DNA from 3 places in the Microbacterium sp. FG3 genome. Region 3 is predicted to be linked to each of the others. Evidence: predicted binding sites of a transcription regulator. Region 3 holds the regulator's gene; each other region holds the start of a gene.
The links. Region 3 encodes LexA, which represses DNA repair genes until DNA is damaged. Its sites were predicted from a motif close to TCGAACANNTGTTCGA; they were not measured.

Region 1: the regulator LexA is predicted to act here: its motif matches at 1,661-1,676, upstream of ACODR5_RS06575 (HNH endonuclease signature motif containing protein).
Region 2: the regulator LexA is predicted to act here: its motif matches at 4,135-4,150, upstream of ACODR5_RS05690 (HNH endonuclease signature motif containing protein).

The regions. Positions count from the first base shown of each region.
Region 1 covers NZ_JBMDJT010000014.1:9,021-15,119, forward strand. The annotation lists gene ACODR5_RS06570 (exonuclease domain-containing protein) at 1-74, opposite strand, end outside; gene ACODR5_RS06575 (HNH endonuclease signature motif containing protein) at 178-1,629, opposite strand; gene ACODR5_RS06580 (ISL3 family transposase) at 1,805-3,124, shown strand; gene ACODR5_RS06585 (GNAT family N-acetyltransferase) at 3,210-3,809, shown strand; gene ACODR5_RS06590 (restriction endonuclease) at 3,810-6,099, opposite strand, start outside.
Region 2 covers NZ_JBMDJT010000011.1:34,431-40,529, reverse strand. The annotation lists gene ACODR5_RS05710 (helix-turn-helix transcriptional regulator) at 1-499, shown strand, start outside; gene ACODR5_RS05705 (LLM class flavin-dependent oxidoreductase) at 542-1,588, shown strand; gene ACODR5_RS05700 (deoxyguanosinetriphosphate triphosphohydrolase family protein) at 1,624-3,147, opposite strand; gene ACODR5_RS05695 (DUF4440 domain-containing protein) at 3,218-4,063, opposite strand; gene ACODR5_RS05690 (HNH endonuclease signature motif containing protein) at 4,183-5,667, shown strand; gene ACODR5_RS05685 (esterase/lipase family protein) at 5,692-6,099, opposite strand, start outside.
Region 3 covers NZ_JBMDJT010000017.1:8,397-14,495, reverse strand. The annotation lists gene ACODR5_RS07540 (class I SAM-dependent methyltransferase) at 1-65, opposite strand, end outside; gene hflX (GTPase HflX) at 193-1,731, shown strand; gene ACODR5_RS07530 (alpha/beta hydrolase family protein) at 1,823-3,811, opposite strand; gene lexA (transcriptional repressor LexA) at 3,866-4,561, opposite strand; gene ACODR5_RS07520 (LysM peptidoglycan-binding domain-containing protein) at 4,801-5,163, shown strand; gene ACODR5_RS07515 (histidinol-phosphate transaminase) at 5,254-6,099, shown strand, end outside.

The DNA of each region.
Region 1 (6,099 bases), on a different contig from region 3:
CCCACCTCGACGACGCGGTCGCCGCGCTGCGGCGAGAACCCGGTGGTCTCGAAGTCGATGACGGCGTACGACATGTTCGGTTCCTCTCGGCAGGATGACGCGCACACAGACGGGCGCAGCGACATGCTGACAGAAGGCGCCGACATCTCACCACAACTGCCCGGGCAGGGTTGCCAGTCAGGACAGCGGCGGATCGCCCGATGGCGCACTCGATCGTGCGGACGCCACCGTGACGCCGGCGGCTGCGGCGTCAGCTTCGACAGAGTCGACGAATCGCACGGCGGGCTCGGGCTGGTCGACGATCGTGCGCCCCGTGGGACTGATCCACTCGAGCTCGCCGTCCTCGCGCTGCCGCACGCGCCACGGCGAGTTGTGCTTGAGCACGTGGTGTCCGCGGCAGAGCACACCGAGGTTCGCCACGCTCGTGCGCCCGCCTTCCGCGAAGGCGACCGTGTGGTCGATGTCGCATCGCCGGGCAGGCAGCCGGCACCCCGGGAACCTGCAGTGCTCATCGCGCGCATGCAGGAACCGGCGCTGCGCCGCCGTGGGCAGATAGTGGTCGGCGGCGCGCAGCGCGCCCGTGTCGGGATCGCGGAACAGCCGCTCCCATCCCGGCGCCGTCGCGGCAAGCCGGCGGGCGGTGTCGGGGTCGATCGGGCCGTACCCCGCGAGGAACGCGGCATCCTCTCCGATCCCGATGACCGTGCGCACCGGGATCGTCACCTGGACCGTGCCGCGGATGCCGTCGAGCGCGTTCGCTCCAGTGGCGTCGTGCGCAACGTGCGCCTGCGGGGCTCCCGACAGGAGAAGGTCGACGGCGATGTCGGCCCGAAGCTGATCGAGAGTGCGCGCATCGGATGCCGCGCCCGAAGGCTCGGCGGCCTCACCTCGGGACGAGCCGACGGTGGGCGCTCCCGCAGAATCGAGCCCCTCTCCCCGTGCGGCATCCGCACCGTCGGCGCCCCGCGCCGCCGCGCGCTTCACGGACTTCGCCATCTGCGTCAGCCGATCGTGCGCGCCCTGCACCAGCGGGGCGGAGGCCACCAGGCACAGCTCGGCCATGCCGTCCTCCAGCGGGCGCACGAACACGCCCCGCTGCTGGCGCGACTCGCGATGCCGCTCGGCCAGGGCAACCGGCTGTGCCGCCTCCGCGAAGCGCCGGCACGCCTCTCGCGCGGCTGCCACGGTGCCCGACTTCGCCGCGGGGATCGCCTGCTCCTCGTAGGCGGCGCGGGAGGCGTCGTCGCTCAGCCGCAGCCCCTCGTCGACGATCACCGACGCATGCCGACGAGACAGGCCGCCGGCATCCATCGCGGCGAGCGTCGCCGGGAACCGCTCGCGCAGCGTCCACGACTCGCTCATCCGCGCCATCATCGTGCGCTGCGCGACGCCCGAGACCGCGGCGATCTCGGCGGCGGCCGACCGCATCGGCAGGTCATCGGAGATGCCCGGAGCCGACCTCGCCTGCTGCGCGATCACGTCGTCGACGAGCAGCGCCAGCAGCCGCGCCTTCCGCGCCTCCAGCCGATTGATCTCCTGCTCGATGCGGGCCACCGATCCGATGAGCACACGCGCGCGCTCCCGCTCCCCCGGGGTGGGGAACCAGGATGAGACCGTGGGCGTCGACATACCCCCATCGTCCCACCGACCACCGACACTTTCGAAGAAATATTCGAGCCTGTGGATAACCGGCTCTTCGGACATCCGGTGGGGTGAGGGTGGCCGGGCGGTGATTCGGCGGTAGGGGTCGAGGTCCCCGAGGATCAGAAGCGCTAACTCTCTGATTCCGACCGAGGACCTCGACGTGCTTCACCCTACTTCGGGGTGCGCTGACGCGCGCCCCGCCGACTGTCCGTGTGCCCGCTGCGACCTGCTTCTCGGCCTCGACGGTGTCCATGTCGAGCACGTCGAGCGTCGCGACGGACTTCTTGTGGTGACCGTTTCGACTCCGGCGTCCCCGACGGGCTGCCCGGGGTGCGGCGTGCTCGTGACGAGCCGTGGTCGGCGCCTTCGGGTGCTGCATGACGTGCCGGGTGTGACGCGGGTGAGGGTGGTGTGGCGGCAGCGGATGTGGCGGTGCGGCGAGTCCGGCTGTCCGCGGAAGACGTTCGTGGAACAGGTCCCGTCGCTGGTCGCGCCGCGCGGGTCGATCACGAAGCGCGCCGTCGCGTGGGCGATCGGGCAGCTGCGTCGCGAGCACGCCACCATCCAAGGACTCGCCCGGCAGCTCGGGACGTCGTGGAAGACGGTGTGGCGGGCCGTCGAACCCGAACTGGTCAAGCTCGCGGCGGACGAGTCCCGGTTCGAGAATGTCACCAGCCTCGGCGTCGACGAGCACGTCTGGCATCACGTCGACCCGCGCCGACGGGGGCCGAAGGAGCTGACCGGGATGGTCGACCTCACCCGCGACAGCCAAGGGAAGACGCGGGCCAGGCTGCTGGATCTGGTGCCCGGTCGATCCGGGAAGGCGTACGCGACCTGGCTCGGTGAGCGCGGCGACGCGTTCCGGAAGCAGGTGAAGGTCGCCGCGTTGGATCCGTTCGCCGGATACAAGACCGCGATCGACGACAAGCTCGACGACGCCGTCGCCGTCCTCGACGCGTTCCACGTTGTGAAGCTCGGCACCGCCGCGGTCGACGAGGTCCGCCGTCGCGTTCAGCAGGACACCCTCGGGCACCGCGGACGCAAGGGCGACCCGCTCTACGGGGTGCAGACCATCCTGCGCGCCGGGGCCGAGAACCTCACCGAGAAGCAGCGGGTGAGGCTGACCGCGGCGATGGAAGCCGACCCCGCGCACGACGAAGTGTTCGTCGCTTGGCAGTGCGCGCAGCAACTCCGCTCCGCCTACCACCAGGGCGATCTGGCCGCGGGGCGGCGGATCGCTGAGCAAGTCGTCGACACGTTCCACACCTGCCCGATCCCCGAGATCGCACGACTGGGCCGCACCCTCCGCCGCTGGCGCGACGCGTTCCTGGCGTACTTCACGACGGGGCGGTCATCGAACGGTGGCACCGAGGCCGTGAACGGGATCATCGAGCTCCACCGCCGCCTCGCCCGCGGCTACCGCAACCGGCACAACTACCGGCTCCGCATGCTCCTCGCCGCCGGCGGACTCACCCCATGACCCCCACCGGATGTCCGAAGAGCCGGATAACCGGCCAGCGGCCTCCTGCATCGGCGGAATCCGACCCGCGCGATACCGTGACGGGATGGAACACCCCGCCACCGAGAGCGCCCTCGTCGCCGATCCGCTGCGGGCCGTGGACTGGCCCATCCGCACCGAGCGCCTGCTGCTGCGCCGCGTGACGCCGGCCGACATCGACGCGATGTGGGCGTTCCGCCGGCTGCCCGAGGTGGGCATGTGGATCGGCGGCGCGCCCGACACCCTCGACGGACACCGCGCGCGCATGCGCCGCAACAGCCCGTCGCTGGTCTCGATCGTCCTCCCCGATGAGGGCACCGTGATCGGCGACCTCATGATCAAGGTCGAGGACGCGTGGGCGCAGGCCGAGGTGGCCGCGCAGGCGCGCGGCGTGCAGGCCGAGGTCGGCTGGACGCTCGACCCCGCGTTCCAGGGCCACGGCTACGCCACCGAGGCGGTGCGCACCGCGATCGACCTCTGCTTCGGCCCGCTCGGCCTGCGCCGCGTGACCGCGAACTGCTTCGCGGCCAACGAACCCTCGTGGCGCCTCATGGAGCGCCTCGGCATGCGTCGCGAGGCCCACGCGGTGCGCGACAGCCTGCACCGCTCCGGCGAGTGGATGGACGGGCTCACGTACGCACTGCTGGCCGAGGAGTGGCGGGGGTAGTCAGAGCCTCCAGTTCTCCGGCGCCGACACCGCATAGTCCGCTACGCCGATCTCTTTGAAGTGCTCGGCCGCTGCCCTGATCTTGGCGTTCTCGCTCGGCCGGCGCTTCGCCGGGTCGAGCGTGCTCTTCGTCTCGCGGATCATGTAGATCCGGTCCTCGCCATCCTCCTGCTTGATGATCGCCCAGTCGGGGTTGTACGGCCCCACGGGCGTATCCACCTTGAAGGCGGGCGGAAGCTTGAGGAAGAGCTTGACGTCCTCGCGCGAGTCGAGCAGTCGGGCGAACTCCTCTTCGGGCCCCGAGTCGAACACGACGTGATCGAAGTCGGTCTTGGCCGTATTCGCGACCTTGTAGAGGTTGTCGGCGAAGTACTCCTTCTCCTTGGCGCCGTCGGCCTGCAGCTCGCGCAGCTCGTAGACGAATCCGCCGATCTTCTCGTACTGGATGCCGTTGGTGACGATGTGCTCGAGCACTGTTGTGATCTGCCGTTTGAGCATCGCGATCACGTCGTTCGGGTTCGCGAGGAACTCCTGAAGTCGGCCGCTCTTCAGCAGGATGTCGACGATCGTGCGTCGCGTGAGAGAGGTCGCCTCCTGCAGCTCCTTGATGATGTCCGGAAGGTCGTAGCTGCCCTGCAACTCAGCCGAGCGCGTGCCGAGCTGCTCGCCCTTTGCCCCTCCTCGAAGCACCCGCACGGCGGAGCGCGTTACCTCGATGCGCAGCGGCTCGATCGGCGGCTGCTGCGAGATCGCCGCGACACACTGGTTGATGAGGTCATCCCTGTTCACCGTGACGCGGTAGGTCGTGCGCTGTGCGATGGTCTCCCAGAAGTGCTCGAACTCCTCTGTGTTGTAGAGCGCCTTGTTGAAGGTGCGCTGCACCCGCTTGCTCACCGGCTTGATGTACGTGCCGATGTTCGCCTTCGCGACGCGCTCGATGATCTCGCCCTCGTACTCGATGAAGACGTCGGGCAGGTTGAGGCTGAAGTCGACGGTGTGCGGCTGGAACTTCTGCGTCACGTGCCCCTTGGCGTCGATGAAGCGCTCCTTGGCGAGGTGTTCCCACACCGACACGGACCGCTCGTAACCGAATAGCTCGTCGGTCGCCGCCCCATCCGCGCCTCGCAGAAGGATCCTCGAGAACTCGTTCTTGCGGACGCGCCCGATCTCCACGCCTTCCTTCTCGAACTCGGTCTGCAGGTTCTTCGCGAACTGCTGCACCGACTCGTTCGCGATGACCGTGAGCGTCGCGATGCTGCGGTCGGCGACCCGCACGTAGCCGGTGTCGGTCTTCGCCACGGGCAGTCGCAGTCCGCGGCCGAGGGTCTGGCGGCGCTCGGTCTCGGCTCCCATCTCGCGCAGGGTGCAGATCTGGAACACGTTGGGGTTGTCCCAGCCCTCGCGCAGCGCGGAGTGGCTGAAGATGAAGCGGACGGGTTGGTTCTCGTCGAGCAGGCCCTCCTTGTCGCGCATGATCAGTTCGTACGCGTCGTCATCCTTCGCGGTGGAGCCGGTGGTGTCGCCGAAGACGCCCTTGCGGATCTGCGAGAAGTACGCGCGACGCACGTCGCGCGCTTCATACGGCAGGAGTTCCTGATAGCGGGCGTTCTTGGCGCGCTCCTCGGCGTAGACCTCGTCGAACCAGCGCACGATCTCGCCGTTCGCGTCGTCGTTGTTCGTCCCGTCACCGAGGAAGCTGGCGACCTTGTCGACGAAGAAGAGGCTGAGCACCTTGATGCCGCGGCCTCGCAGCAGAGCCGTCTTGTGCAGGTGCTCGCGCACCGTCTCGCGGATCATCTCCTTGTAGATCGCCTCGTTGGCGCCGCCGACACTCTCCCCCTCGTAAAGAGACGCGTGCGTGAGTTCGACGAAGGGCGGATCGGTGCGGATCTCCATCACGCGCCACCCCTCGTAGACGGGGTTGTTGGTGATGGCCTCGGCGGAGAGCTCCTGGTTCTGGCGCACGTTGACGGCACGCCGCTCGAGGGAACCGTCGGCCTTGCGGCAGGAGAGTTCGAGCCGCGCCGTCCAGGGATCCGTCTTGACGCCGAGCAGCTTGACGTAGGCCTTGGCATCGGCTCCCATCTGGTGTGCGTCGGCCACCGCGATCTGCTTCACGAGCCCGAGGTCGTGCGCGTCGACGGGGTCGAGCCGGTAGACGACGTTGCGCTTCGTCTTGTGGGTCGCGCTGTACCGCAGCGTGAAGGCGGGGTCGAGGTCTCCGACCGCGGACTGCGACAGCTTCGACTCCATGTTCTGCGGTTCGTCCATGACGACCACCGGGTTCGTC
Region 2 (6,099 bases), on a different contig from region 3:
GATCCATCCGGACGCCGCGCGCGCGGCGGAGGTGGCGCAGCTCGCCGACGCGGCCGACAGCCGGCTCCTCACGCTGATCGGGCGCTGCAGCGAGGCCCTCGCCTCCGCCGACGGCGCGGCCGTCGCCCGCACGGGCGAGGAGCTGATCAAGGCGGGCATGCGCGGCTACGGGCTCACCCTGCTCGCGGCGTCCGCGCGCATGCTCGCGGCGACGGAGCCGGATCGTGCCGCCGACATCCTGCGCCAGGCGCGGCGCCTCGCCACCAAGCTCGGCGGCGACTTCCCGCGCGTGGTCGATCCCGTGCCGCCGCGCTCGGCGCTCACGGCGCGCGAGCGGGAGGTCGCCGAGCTCGCGGCGCAGGGCATGTCGAACCAGGAGGTCGCCTCGACGCTCATGCTCAGCGTGCGCACCGTCGAGAACCACCTGCACCGCGCGTTCCAGAAGCTCGATGTCACGTCGCGCGCCGCCCTCGGCGAGGCGCTGCGGGGCACGGAATGACGGATCGGGAATGCCGGGGGATCCATGACGTTGAATGAATCCATGAGCACCGTACCGGGTCGCAAGAGCATCGGCTTCCTCTCGTTCGGGCACTGGACGCCGCATCCCGAGTCGGGCACGCGCAGCGCCTCCGACGTGCTGCACCAGTCGATCGACCTCGCGCAGGCGGCCGAGGACGTGGGCGCGGACGGCGCGTACTTCCGCGTGCACCACTTCGCCCGGCAGCTGGCCTCGCCGTTCCCGCTGCTGGCGGCGGTCGGCGCGCGCACGAAGCGCATCGAGATCGGCACGGGCGTGATCGACATGCGCTACGAGAACCCGATGTACATGGTCGAGGACGCCGGCGCCGCCGACCTCATCTCGGACGGACGGCTGCAGCTGGGCATCTCGCGCGGCTCACCCGAGCAGGTGATCGACGGCTGGAAGTACTTCGGCTACCAGCCCGCGTCGGACGACGACGCCGACGGCGCCGAGGCCGCCCGCCAGAAGACGCTGCTCCTCTTGCAACTGCTCGAGGGCCAGGGCTTCGCGCAGCCGAACCCGCGGCCGATGTTCCCGAACCCGCCGGGGCTGCTGCGCCTCGAGCCGCACTCGGAGGGCCTGCGCCAGCGCATCTGGTGGGGCGCCGGATCGGACGCCACGGCCGTGTGGGCCGCGGAGCACGGCATGCACATGATGACCTCCACCCTGAAGTGGGACGAGTCGGGCGAGCCGCTGCACGTGCAGCAGGCGACGCAGATCCGCAAGTTCCGCGAGGAGTGGGCCAAGCACGACTGGGGCTTCGAGCCGCGCGTGTCGGTGTCGCGCTCGATCTTCGCGATCACGAACGACATGGACCGCCGCTACTTCCTCGGATCGGGCGAGCGCAGCGACAGCTTCGGCTACATCGACGAGTCCACGCGCGCCGTGTTCGGTCGCTCGTACGCGGCCGAGCCGGACGAGCTGATCGACGAGCTGCGCCGGGACGAGGCGATCGCCGAGGCCGACTCGCTGCTGCTCACGGTGCCGAACCAGCTCGGCGTGGAGTACAACACCCACGTGATCGGGTCGATCCTCACCCACGTCGCGCCCGCCCTCGGCTGGCGCTGACCCGCCCGGGCCGGGCGGCTTCGTGGCTGCCCGGCTCAGAGGCCCTGGCCGGCCTCCCACAGGCGCTCGGTCTGACCCGCGAGCAGCGCGTCGAGCGAGCTCGCCTGCGCGTCGGTGAGTGACGCGACGTAGTCGATGATGCCGCGGCCCACCGCGAGGCGGCGCAGCTGCGTCACGTCGGTGGTGTCGAGCAGGTCGGGCTCCTCGCGGCGGAGCCGCATGTAGTCGTCGGTGGCGAGCTCGACGACGTCGACGAGGCGGCGCGGCGCCCGGCGGGCGTCGTGCGCGTCGTCCAGCCACGCGGCGAAGCCGTCGACGAGGCGCTCGAGGACCGAGGCGCGCCCGCGCTGGTACACGGCCAAGTCCGGGCGGTGCAGGATGAAGCGCTGGTGCAGGAACTTCAGCACGGCGACCTCGTGCCATGCCGTGCGGTCGAGGCTGACGTGACCGGATCGGGTGTCGGGGGAGCGGTGCACGCGCACGCGGGCCTGCAGGTGCGCGATCCATCCGCTCGTGAAGCGCGCGAGCCCGCGCTCGGCGGCGAGCGAGCCGTCGAACGGCCGCAGCAGCAGGCCGTCGACGACCTCCTCCGACACCTTCGCGACCGCCGCCTCGAACGCGTCGGGGTCCGCGATCCACGGGTCCTTCTGCTCCAGTCGCCGCCACAGCAGCTCGAGCGAGCGGCCGGGCACGCGCTCGTCCGCGCGCAGCTCGGCGAGGTCGGCGCCGCGCAGGTGCGCGAGCTCGGCGCGCCAGGTGCGGAACTCTGCCGCGATGATCGCCTGGTCGAGCAGGCCGGCGCGGTAGAAGTCGTCGAGGTCGTGCAGCGAGTAGGCGATGTCGTCGGCGATGTCCATGACCGAGCACTCGACGGTCTGCTGGCCCTGTTCGATCCGGGGATAGGCGGCCAGCGCCTCGCGCTGCTCGTCGATGTCGAGCGCGTAGTACGAGAACTTGCCCGACCCGCCGCGGCGGACGCCGCCCTCGCCCCGCCGCCACGGGTACTTCAACACGGCGGCCCGCACGGCGGCCGTGAGGTTCAGGCCCACGCCGGGCTCGTCGAACTCGTCGAGGCGCGTGATGATGCGGAACGTCTGCGCATTGCCCTCGAAGCCCTCCCAGAGCCCGAAGCGCTCGCGCGCGAGCCGGTCCAGGGTCTGCTCGCCGAGGTGGCCGAACGGCGGGTGCCCGAGGTCGTGCGCCGCGGCCGCCGCCTGCACGACGACGGGATGGCAGCCGCCCAGCTCGGCGACGATCCGTCCGTCGTCGCCCGGCAGGCTCGACAGGTGCGTCGCGATCGCGCGCGCCACCGCCGCCACCTTGATGGAGTGCGTGAGCCGGTTGTGCACGGCCAGGCCGGCGCCCGTCTGCGAGATCACCTGCGTCACGGCCGACAGGCGCGAGTAGTACGGCGAGAAGCGGATGCGCTCCACGTCGACGCGGTACTCGGGCTGCTGCTCCGCGCTCTGGAACTCGTCGAGCGGTTCGGGGATGCGCCGGGCGGCGCGCGGGTCGGCCGGGCGAGCGATGCCCTGGCCGGCGTCAGCGGTGATGGCCATCACCACAGTGTCGCAGAGCGCGCGGGGGTGGCTCATCGCGCCGCGTCGGGCGCGCAGCCGGTGTCGGCGGTCAGCCGGCGGCGTCGGGCAGCGGTGTGGCCTGGTGGTGCACGAGCCGCCAGCCGTCCGCGTCGCGCCGCCACAGCGACGAGCGGCGGGCGTGCCGACCCGCGCGCTGCGAGAGCCACGTCACGAGCACCAGGCCCGTGCCGAGCGACCGGGCCTGGACCTCGCGCATCTCGATCGCGTCGGTGCCGGCCTCGTCGGTGCCGGCCTCGTCGCGCACGGTCTCGTTGCGCAGCAGGTCGACGATCTGCGCGCGGTCCCAGATGCGGCCCGATGCGCCGATCTCGGTGAAGTCGGCCGCGAGAAGCGACTCGAGGCGCGCGCCGTCCCGCCGCACGGCGGGGTCCTGCAGCTGCCGCTCGTTCTCGATGACCTCCGCGATCCCGTCGTCGCCCGCTGCCGGGGCTTCGCTTCGGAATCCCGGGCGCGCGCTGCGCTGCTCGAGGGTCTCGAGCTCCTGGAACAGCGTGACCTGAAGGTCGCCGGGGGTGCGCAGCCGGGAGTTGAGGGAGCGCCAGGGCGTCTCGCGGGGCGCGGCCTCCAGCTGCGCACCTGCGTCGACAAACCGGTCGGTCGTCGCCGCGGCGTCATCCACCTCGAACCCGACCCGCATCCGGTCGCTCGTGCCACCGTCGGTCTCGATGCCGTCGATCATCTCCACCTGTGCCCGGTTGGCGATCTCGAGGGTGGCGGCACCGGCGTCGAGGATGGCGACGCGCGCGCCGCCGTCCCCGTGGAACGCCGCCTGCTCGCGCAGCCCGAGCACGTCGCGGTAGAGGCGGAGGGTCGCGTCGAAGTCGTCCACCGCGACGACGAGTCGCAGCTGTCGCACCGAGGGGGAGTCGCTCATATGGCCACCCTAGGGCGGGTGCGGGTCCCGCGTGGCTGACCTGTGGAGCGGGCTGGCGACTTATCCCCACCCCGTACATTTCTTCGATGGTTGTCGGGGGTGGCTGGGAGAATCGGGGTATGGAAAGAGACACGGTCTTCTGGGAGCCCACGGCGTCGGAGCGCGCCGAGACGGGCCGGATCGTGTCGCGCCTGCAGGTGGTGCGGGCGGAGCGGGCGCGGTTGGAGGCCGAGGAGGCGCGCCTGCTGGGCCGGGCGTTGGATATCGCGGTCGGGCAGGTGGAGCGTGCGGGTGCCCCGCCGGAGTGGGACATGCCGGTGCGGTCGATGGCCGCGGAGGTCGCCGCGGCCCTGCGGGAGGGGCCGCGGACCGTGGAGAACCGCATGGTCGACGCCGCGCTGCTGGTGCGGGACTTCCCGGCGACGCTGGCGCAGGTGGAGGAGGGCCGGCTGCCCGGCCGTCACGCCGCGGTGCTCGTGGCCGAGGGCACGCGGATCGGGGACGCGGCGGATCGGCGGGAGTACGAGGCGCGGGCGCTCGGTGTCGCGGAGGAGGCGACGGTGGCGGGGCTCAAGCCGATGTGCCGGGCGATCGCCGACGCGTTCCTGGAGGAGTCCCTCGCGCAGCGCCACGAGGCGGCCCGGGCCCGGCGGGGTGTGCGGGTGACGGCGCTGGAGGACGGGATGGCCGAGCTGCGGCTGACCGCACCGGTGCCGCTGGTGCAGGGCATCCACGACCGGCTGACCACGATGGCGCGGACGGTGATCGCCGAGCGGGATGCGTTCGGACGGACTGCCGGTACCGACGCGGGGACGGCGGAAGGTGCCGGTGCGGCGGCTGGGCCCGACAAGCGCCGCATCGATGAGCTGCGCGCCGACCTGGCGTGTGACCTGCTGCTCGCCGGCGCACCCAGCGGGCACATCGTCGAAGACGGCACCGGGCAGGACGTGCTCGCGCAGGTACGCGGCACGATCCACGTCACCATCCCCGCCCACGTCCTCACCGACGGCCGCATCCACGCCGACGCGGTCCCCGGCACGACGGCCGGCAACTCCATGCGCGAGCACCGGCACGAGCGGCGCGGGAGTTCCGGGTTGCACCGCGGCGCCCGGCGCCCGAGCGGCGTCCCCACGGCGGGCGGGGAGCCGATCGATCCGGCCACGGCCCGCCGGCTCGCGGCCGAGGTCACCGCGTGGGAGCGGCTGTTCCTCGACCCGAACACCGGGGCGCTGCTGACCGTCGATCACTACACGCCCACTGCGGCGCAGCGGCGGTTCCTCCGGGCCCGCGACGAGCACTGCCGCTTCCCCGGTTGCCGGCAAGCCGCCCGACGGTGCGACGCCGACCACATCCACCCGCACTCGCGGGGCGGCCCCACCGACGTGACCAACCTCCAGAGCCTGTGCAAGCGACATCACATGCTCAAACACCATTCACCCTGGCAGGTACGACATCTCGTCGGGGGAGAACTCGAATGGACCAGCCCCCTCGGCCACCACTACACCGGCCGACCGACATCGGGCGTGCGGTTCACCGAGACGGCCGTGCCCGAGAGCAGCGCCGCACCAGGCAGGCACTCTGCCGCCGACTGGGTCGCCGGGTGACCGCCCCTGGTTCGGCGGCCCGCCTCAGCCGGCGGCGGGCTCGGCCATCGCGGCGACCTCGGCGATCACGCGCGGGTGCGCCAGGATCCGGAAGTGCCCGCCCGTCTCGAGCATCACGTTGTGCGCCCCCGGAAGCTCGCTGCCGCCCGGGATGTGCGGGTCGAAGCGGCCGTACAGCGAGACGATCCTCGCGTTGACCGTCGTCTCGCGCGCGAGGGCGAGGATCGTCGCATTGCGGGGCGAGAAGCTGCGCAGGGTGGGCGAGACCATCAGGCGGGCGTACCGCGATCCGCCGAACGGCGTGGCCACCGCGATCATGCCGCGCACGCGCGCGGCCGCCGGCGTCAGCGCCATGACGTGCTTGCCGATCAGACCGCCCTTGCTGTGCGCGACGAGCACGACGTCGTGCAGGTCGTGCGCCTCCAGGTACTC
Region 3 (6,099 bases):
GGGATGCGGATGCGCCTCAGCTTCTCGGCGCTGGCGGGAGCCTCGCTGAAGTAGTGATCTCCCATAGGCGGCCAGCGTACCGGAGTCGACGGTCCGCCGTAACGCGCAGTTCCTGCGCAGGACACCATCTGCCGCGATCGCGGCGGATCACCTAAGCTGAAGGGCTTGCACGTGCACGAAGACAGGGAGCACATGACGGAATCCACCTCGTCCGAGCCGGACACCACCTCGCGCCGCGACGACGCGACCGAGGACTCGATCGATCCGGTCGAGCGCGTGCTGGCGAGCGTCGATGCGCGCTCGGGGCTGCGCACCTTCGGCGGCGCCCAGGCGCTGCAGGACGACGCGACGGCCTACGGCACATCGGACGGCGAGCAGTGGGATCGCGAGGAGCGCGCCGCGCTGCGCCGCGTCCCGGGGCTGTCGACCGAGCTCGAGGACGTCACCGAGGTCGAGTACCGGCAGCTGCGGCTGGAGAACGTCGTGCTCGTGGGCGTCTACTCCCAGGGCTCGCTCGTCGACGCCGAGAACTCGCTGCGCGAGCTGGCGGCGCTCGCCGAGACCGCCGGCGCCGTCGTGCTCGATGGCGTGCTGCAGCGCCGCCCGCACCCCGACCCCGCGACGTACCTCGGCCGCGGCAAGGCCGAGGAGCTGAGGGACCTCGTGGCGTCCGTCGGCGCCGACACGGTCATCGCCGACACCGAGCTGGCCTCCTCGCAGCGCCGCGCGCTCGAGGACGTCGTCAAGGTGAAGGTGATCGACCGCACCGCCGTGATCCTCGACATCTTCGCGCAGCACGCCAAGACCCGCGAGGGCAAGGCACAGGTCGAGCTCGCCCAGCTCGAGTACCTGCTGCCGCGCCTGCGCGGCTGGGGTGAGTCGATGAGCCGCCAGGCGGGCGGCCAGGTCGGCGCGGGCGGCGCGGGCATGGGCTCGCGCGGACCGGGTGAGACGAAGATCGAGCTGGACCGGCGTCGCATCCGCACGCGCATGGCGCAGCTGCGCCGCCAGATCCGCGACTTCGCGCCTGCGCGCGACGCCAAGCGCTCCGAGCGCAAGCGCAATACGATCCCGTCGGTGGCGATCGCGGGGTACACGAACGCCGGCAAGTCGAGCCTGCTGAACCGCCTCACGAGCGCCGGCGTGCTCGTCGAGAACGCGCTGTTCGCCACGCTCGATGCGACCGTGCGCCGCACGGAGACGAGCGACGGGCGCGTGTACACGCTCGCCGACACCGTGGGCTTCGTCCGCAACCTGCCGCACCAGCTCGTCGAGGCGTTCCGCTCGACCCTCGAGGAGGTCGCCGACGCCGACGTGCTGCTGCACGTCGTCGACGCGCACCACCCCGATCCCGCCGGGCAGATCGCCACGGTGCGCGACGTGATGGGCGAGGTAGGGGCGCGCGAGGTGCCCGAGATCGTCGTCTTCAACAAGGCCGACCTCGTCGACGACGACACCCGGCTCGTGCTGCACGGTCTCGAGCCGCGCGCGGTGTTCGTCTCGTCCCGCACGGGCGAGGGCATCGACGAGCTGCGCCGCGTCGTCGAGGACGCGCTGCCGCTGCCCGAGGTCGAGCTGCGCGCCGTCGTGCCGTACAGCCGCGGCGAGCTCGTCTCGGCCATCCACGAGACCGGCCAGCTCCTCGAGCGCCGCCACGAGACCGAGGGCACGTTCGTCCACGCGCGCGTCAACGCCCGCCTCGCGGCGGAGCTGGAGCCCTACACGCTCTGACCCCACCCCCGCCGAACCCGCGCTCGTCCGCCGAGCCCGCGCTCGATGCGGCGCGGGCTCGCCGATCGAGGGCGGGTTCGGCGGGGTGTCGTCAGTCCAGCTCGAGCGGCGGGGTGTCCGGGGTGGTGAAGCCGAGCACCTCGCCGAGGAACGCCAGCTCCGCCTCGAAGGCGCGCTGCAGCGTGTCGGCGCGGCGGAAGCCGTGCGACTCGCCCTCGAACAGCAGGTACGCGTGCGGCACGCCGTTGGCCGCGAGCGCGTCGCGCAGCGCCTCCGACTGGCTCGGCGGCACGACGGGATCGTCCGCGCCCTGCAGGATCAGCAGGGGCGTGCGCAGCGTCTCGGGGCGCGACAGCGGCGACCGCGAGACGTACACCTCCTCGGCCTCGGGCAGGGGGCCGACGAGCCCGTCGAGGTAGCGCGCCTCGAAGTCGTGCGTGTCGGCCACGAGGCGGCGCAGATCCGCCACGCCGTAGCGGCTGATGCCCGCGGCGAAGGCGTCGGTGTCGGCGACCGCGCACAGCACCGTCCAGCCACCCGCCGATCCGCCCTTGATCGCGATCCGGTCCGCGTCCGCGAGCCCCGCCTCCGCGAGCCCGCGCGCCGCGGCCGCCGTGTCCTGTACGTCGACGACGCCCCAGCCGCCGCGCAGCCGCTCGCGATAGCCCCTGCCGTAGCCCGTGGACCCGCCGTAGTTCACGTCGAGCACGCCGATGCCGCGGCTCGTGAAGTACGCCATGACGATCGAGAGCGTGCCCGAGACGTGGGTGGTGGGACCGCCGTGCACCAGCACGAGGTAGGGCGGCAGCTCGCCCTCGGGTGCGTCGAACTCGGGGCTCGTCGGCGGGTAGTCGAACGCGTGCACGGGACCGTTCGGACCGGGGCAGGTGATGGCGCGCGAGACCGGAAGCCAGGCGGGGTCGAGGTCGCCGACGGGCACGCCGCCCCGCACCGGCTCGATCGTGTGCGCGTCGACGTCGAGCAGCCACAGGCCGCCCGGCACGCGCGCGCCGGCGCCGGTCAGCAGCACGCGCTGGCCCCGCACGTCGCGCACGAGCACGCCGCCCGTGAGGGGCGTGTCGAGGGCGTCCTCGGCGCCGCACGTGGGATCGATCACGACGAGCTGATCCGATCCGTTCGTCTGCACCGCGAGGATCCGGCCGTCGGCCATGGTCGCGTACCAGCGCGCGCCGAGGTTCCACAGGGGCCCGCCCGTGTCGGCGTCGACCGTCATGATCGGCTCGGGCCCGACCGCCGACAGGCCGTCGAAGCGCGCCCAGTGCAGGTTCCAGCGCGCATCCTGCCCCGGGTGCGGGATGTCGGCGAGGAACATCAGCTCGTCGTCGCCCGTCCACTCGGGCTGCAGCGCCGAGACGGTGCCCGCCGCGGTGCGCCCGCCGGCGATCACCACGTGCTCGGTCACGCGGCCGCGCTCGTCGAGGCGGCCGACGCGCAGCTCGGCGGCGTCCCACGGCATGTCGGGATGGTCCCACGCGATCCACGCGATCCGATCGCCGCGCGGGGCCGGATAGGCGAGGAAGTCGCTGCCCGCCACGACGCTCGCGACGGCGGCCGCGTCGTGCGCGGCCGACCCGTCGAGGGGGATGCGCACGATGTCGCGCGCGGGCACCGGGGCGCCGGTGTGCGTCTCGCGCACGGCCCACAGCGCGCCCTCGGCGAGGGTGAGGTCGCCGAAGCACATGCCGCCGTCCGCCGGGGTGAGCGGCTCGGGATCCGTGCCCGGCGCGAACCTGTAGACGCGCTGGTCGGCGTGCTCGACGAAGTAGGCGACGCCGTCGTCGCCGGCGGTCCACGCACCGCCGCCGTACTCGTGCACGCGGGAGCGCACGCTCCAGGGGGCGGGCAGCAGCACCTCGGGCTCGCGGCCGGCCTCGCCGCGCATCAGGGCCGTGCGGCCGCGCTCGGCCGGCAGGCCCTCGCTCCACCAGACCTCGTCGCCCACGAAGCGCGCGCCGTCCAGGCGCAGCGATCCGCCGGCCACGTCGGCCGCGGTGATCGGCGATCGCCACGTGCCGTAGGGCGCGATCGTGCGGGCGGGGGCGGTCGCTTCGGAGGCCATGCCACCCACCGTAGGCGAGACGGCGGCGGGCCGCAGGGCGCCCGCCGGTGCGGATCAGACGGCGCGCAGCACGGCGACGACCTTGCCCAGCACGGTCGCCTCGTCGCCGAGGATCGGCTCGAACGCCGAGTTGCGCGGCAGCAGCCACGTGTGGCCGTCGCGCTGGCGGAAGGCCTTCACGGTGGCTTCGCCGTCGAGCATCGCCGCGACGATGTCGCCGTTATCGGCGTTGTTCTGCGCGCGCACGACCACCCAGTCGCCGTGGCAGATCGCGGCGTCGATCATCGAGTCGCCGTTGACCTTGAGCATGAACAGCTCGCCCTTGCCCACGAGCTGGCGGGGCAGGGGGAAGATCTCCTCGACCTGCTGCTCCGCCGTGATCGGCACGCCCGCGGCGATGTTCCCGACGAGCGGCACCATCGCCGCGTCGCCGACGGCGGGCGCCGTGTCGGCCGGGTTCTCGCCCGACAGGCCGGGCAGGTCGATGAGCACCTCCATGGCGCGCGTCTTGCCGGGGTCGCGGCGCAGGTAGCCGCTGAGCTCGAGCTGGCCGAGCTGGTGCGTCACGCTCGAGAGCGACTTCAGCCCGACGGCGTCGCCGATCTCGCGCATGCTCGGCGGGTAGCCGTGGCGCTGGATCGAGCGCTGGATGACCTCGAGGATGGCCATCTGCTTCTCGCTGAGGTTCCGGCGACGCCGCGTGCGGGGCTTGTCGTCGGTGCCGGCAATGTCGGCCGCGGCGTCGCTCATCTGTGCTCCTCGTTCGGATGTCGGAGGTCCGTGATTACGTGACCCTCGACCTCGAAGGTAGCCGATTCGTCGGGGTCTTCGGGAGATTTGTTCGAGCGTGTCCCGGCGGATCCGATGTCGGATGTCGGAGATAGCGTTGACATGTTCGAACCGTCGAACGTATATTCGGTACAGAGCTTCGCATCCGGCCTCCCGGCCGAGCGTCGGATGCGAAGCCGCCCAGACAGAAGGAGCACGACATGAGCACCGCCATCCTCACGGCAGCGGCAGCCCCCTCCGCGCCCCGCACCCGGCTGCGCCTCACGGTGCGCGGCCGACGCGTGCTGGCGGCGCTGGCGGCCGCTCCGGTCGTCGCGGGTCTCGCGGCGGCCGTGCTCGGCGGCGGCGCGGCCCTGGCATCGGGCGAGGCGGGCGCCGACGCCTCGGCGTTCCACCTCGTCACGGTCACCGCGGGCGATTCGCTGTGGAGCATCGCGCAGGACGTGGCACCCGGTCACGACCCGCGCGACGTGGTGTACGAGCTGAAGCGGCTCAACAACCTCGCCGGCGGGCTCGTGAGCCCCGGCCAGCAGATCGCGGTTCCCGCGGGCTACGCCGACTGAGCGGGGGCCGGGGCGGCATCGTCGTCCGCGCGATGACGGGCACGGCGATCGTCCGGCATCGAGGGGCCGCTCGGATCTAACATGGAGGGCGTGACCTCCGACCCGGCGAATACCTCGATCGCTCCCGCGATCACCCTCGACGACCTGCCGCTCCGCGCCGACCTGCGCGGGCAGACGCCCTACGGGGCGCCGCAGATGGCGGTTCCGGTCGCGCTGAACGTCAACGAGAACACGCATCCGGTGCCCGACGAGGTCGCCGACGACATCGCCGACGCCGTCTCGCGCGCCCTGCGCGACGTGAACCGCTACCCCGACCGCGAGTTCACCCAGCTGCGCGAGGGATTCGCCGACTACCTCGGCCACGGACTCGTGCCCGAGCAGCTCTGGGCGGCCAACGGCTCGAACGAGGTGCTCCAGCAGGCGCTGCAGGCCTTCGGCGGGCCGGGCCGCTCGGCCTTCGGCTTCGCACCCACCTACTCGATGTATGGGCTGCTGGCCCGCGGCGTCGGCTCCGACTGGGTGACGGGCGAGCGCGGCCCGCGCTTCGAGATCGATCCCGAGGACGCGGCCCGTCAGGTCGCCGACGCGCGGCCCGACGTCGTCTTCCTCTGCGCGCCCAACAACCCCACGGGCACGCCGCTGTCGCTCGACGTCGTCGAGGCGGTCTACGACGCCACCGACGGGATCGTCATCGTCGACGAGGCGTACCGCGAGTTCGCGCCGCGCGAGGAGCCGTCGGCCCTGAGCCTGCTGGAGGGGCGCCCGCGCCTGGCCGTCTCGCGCACCATGAGCAAGGCGTTCGCCTTCGCGGGCGCGCGCGTCGGCTACCTCGCCGCCGATCCCGCCTTCATCGACGCGCTGCGCCTCGTCCGGCTGCCCTATCACCTGTCCGCCCTCACGCAGGCGGCGGCCTCCGCGGCCCTGCGCCATGCCGAC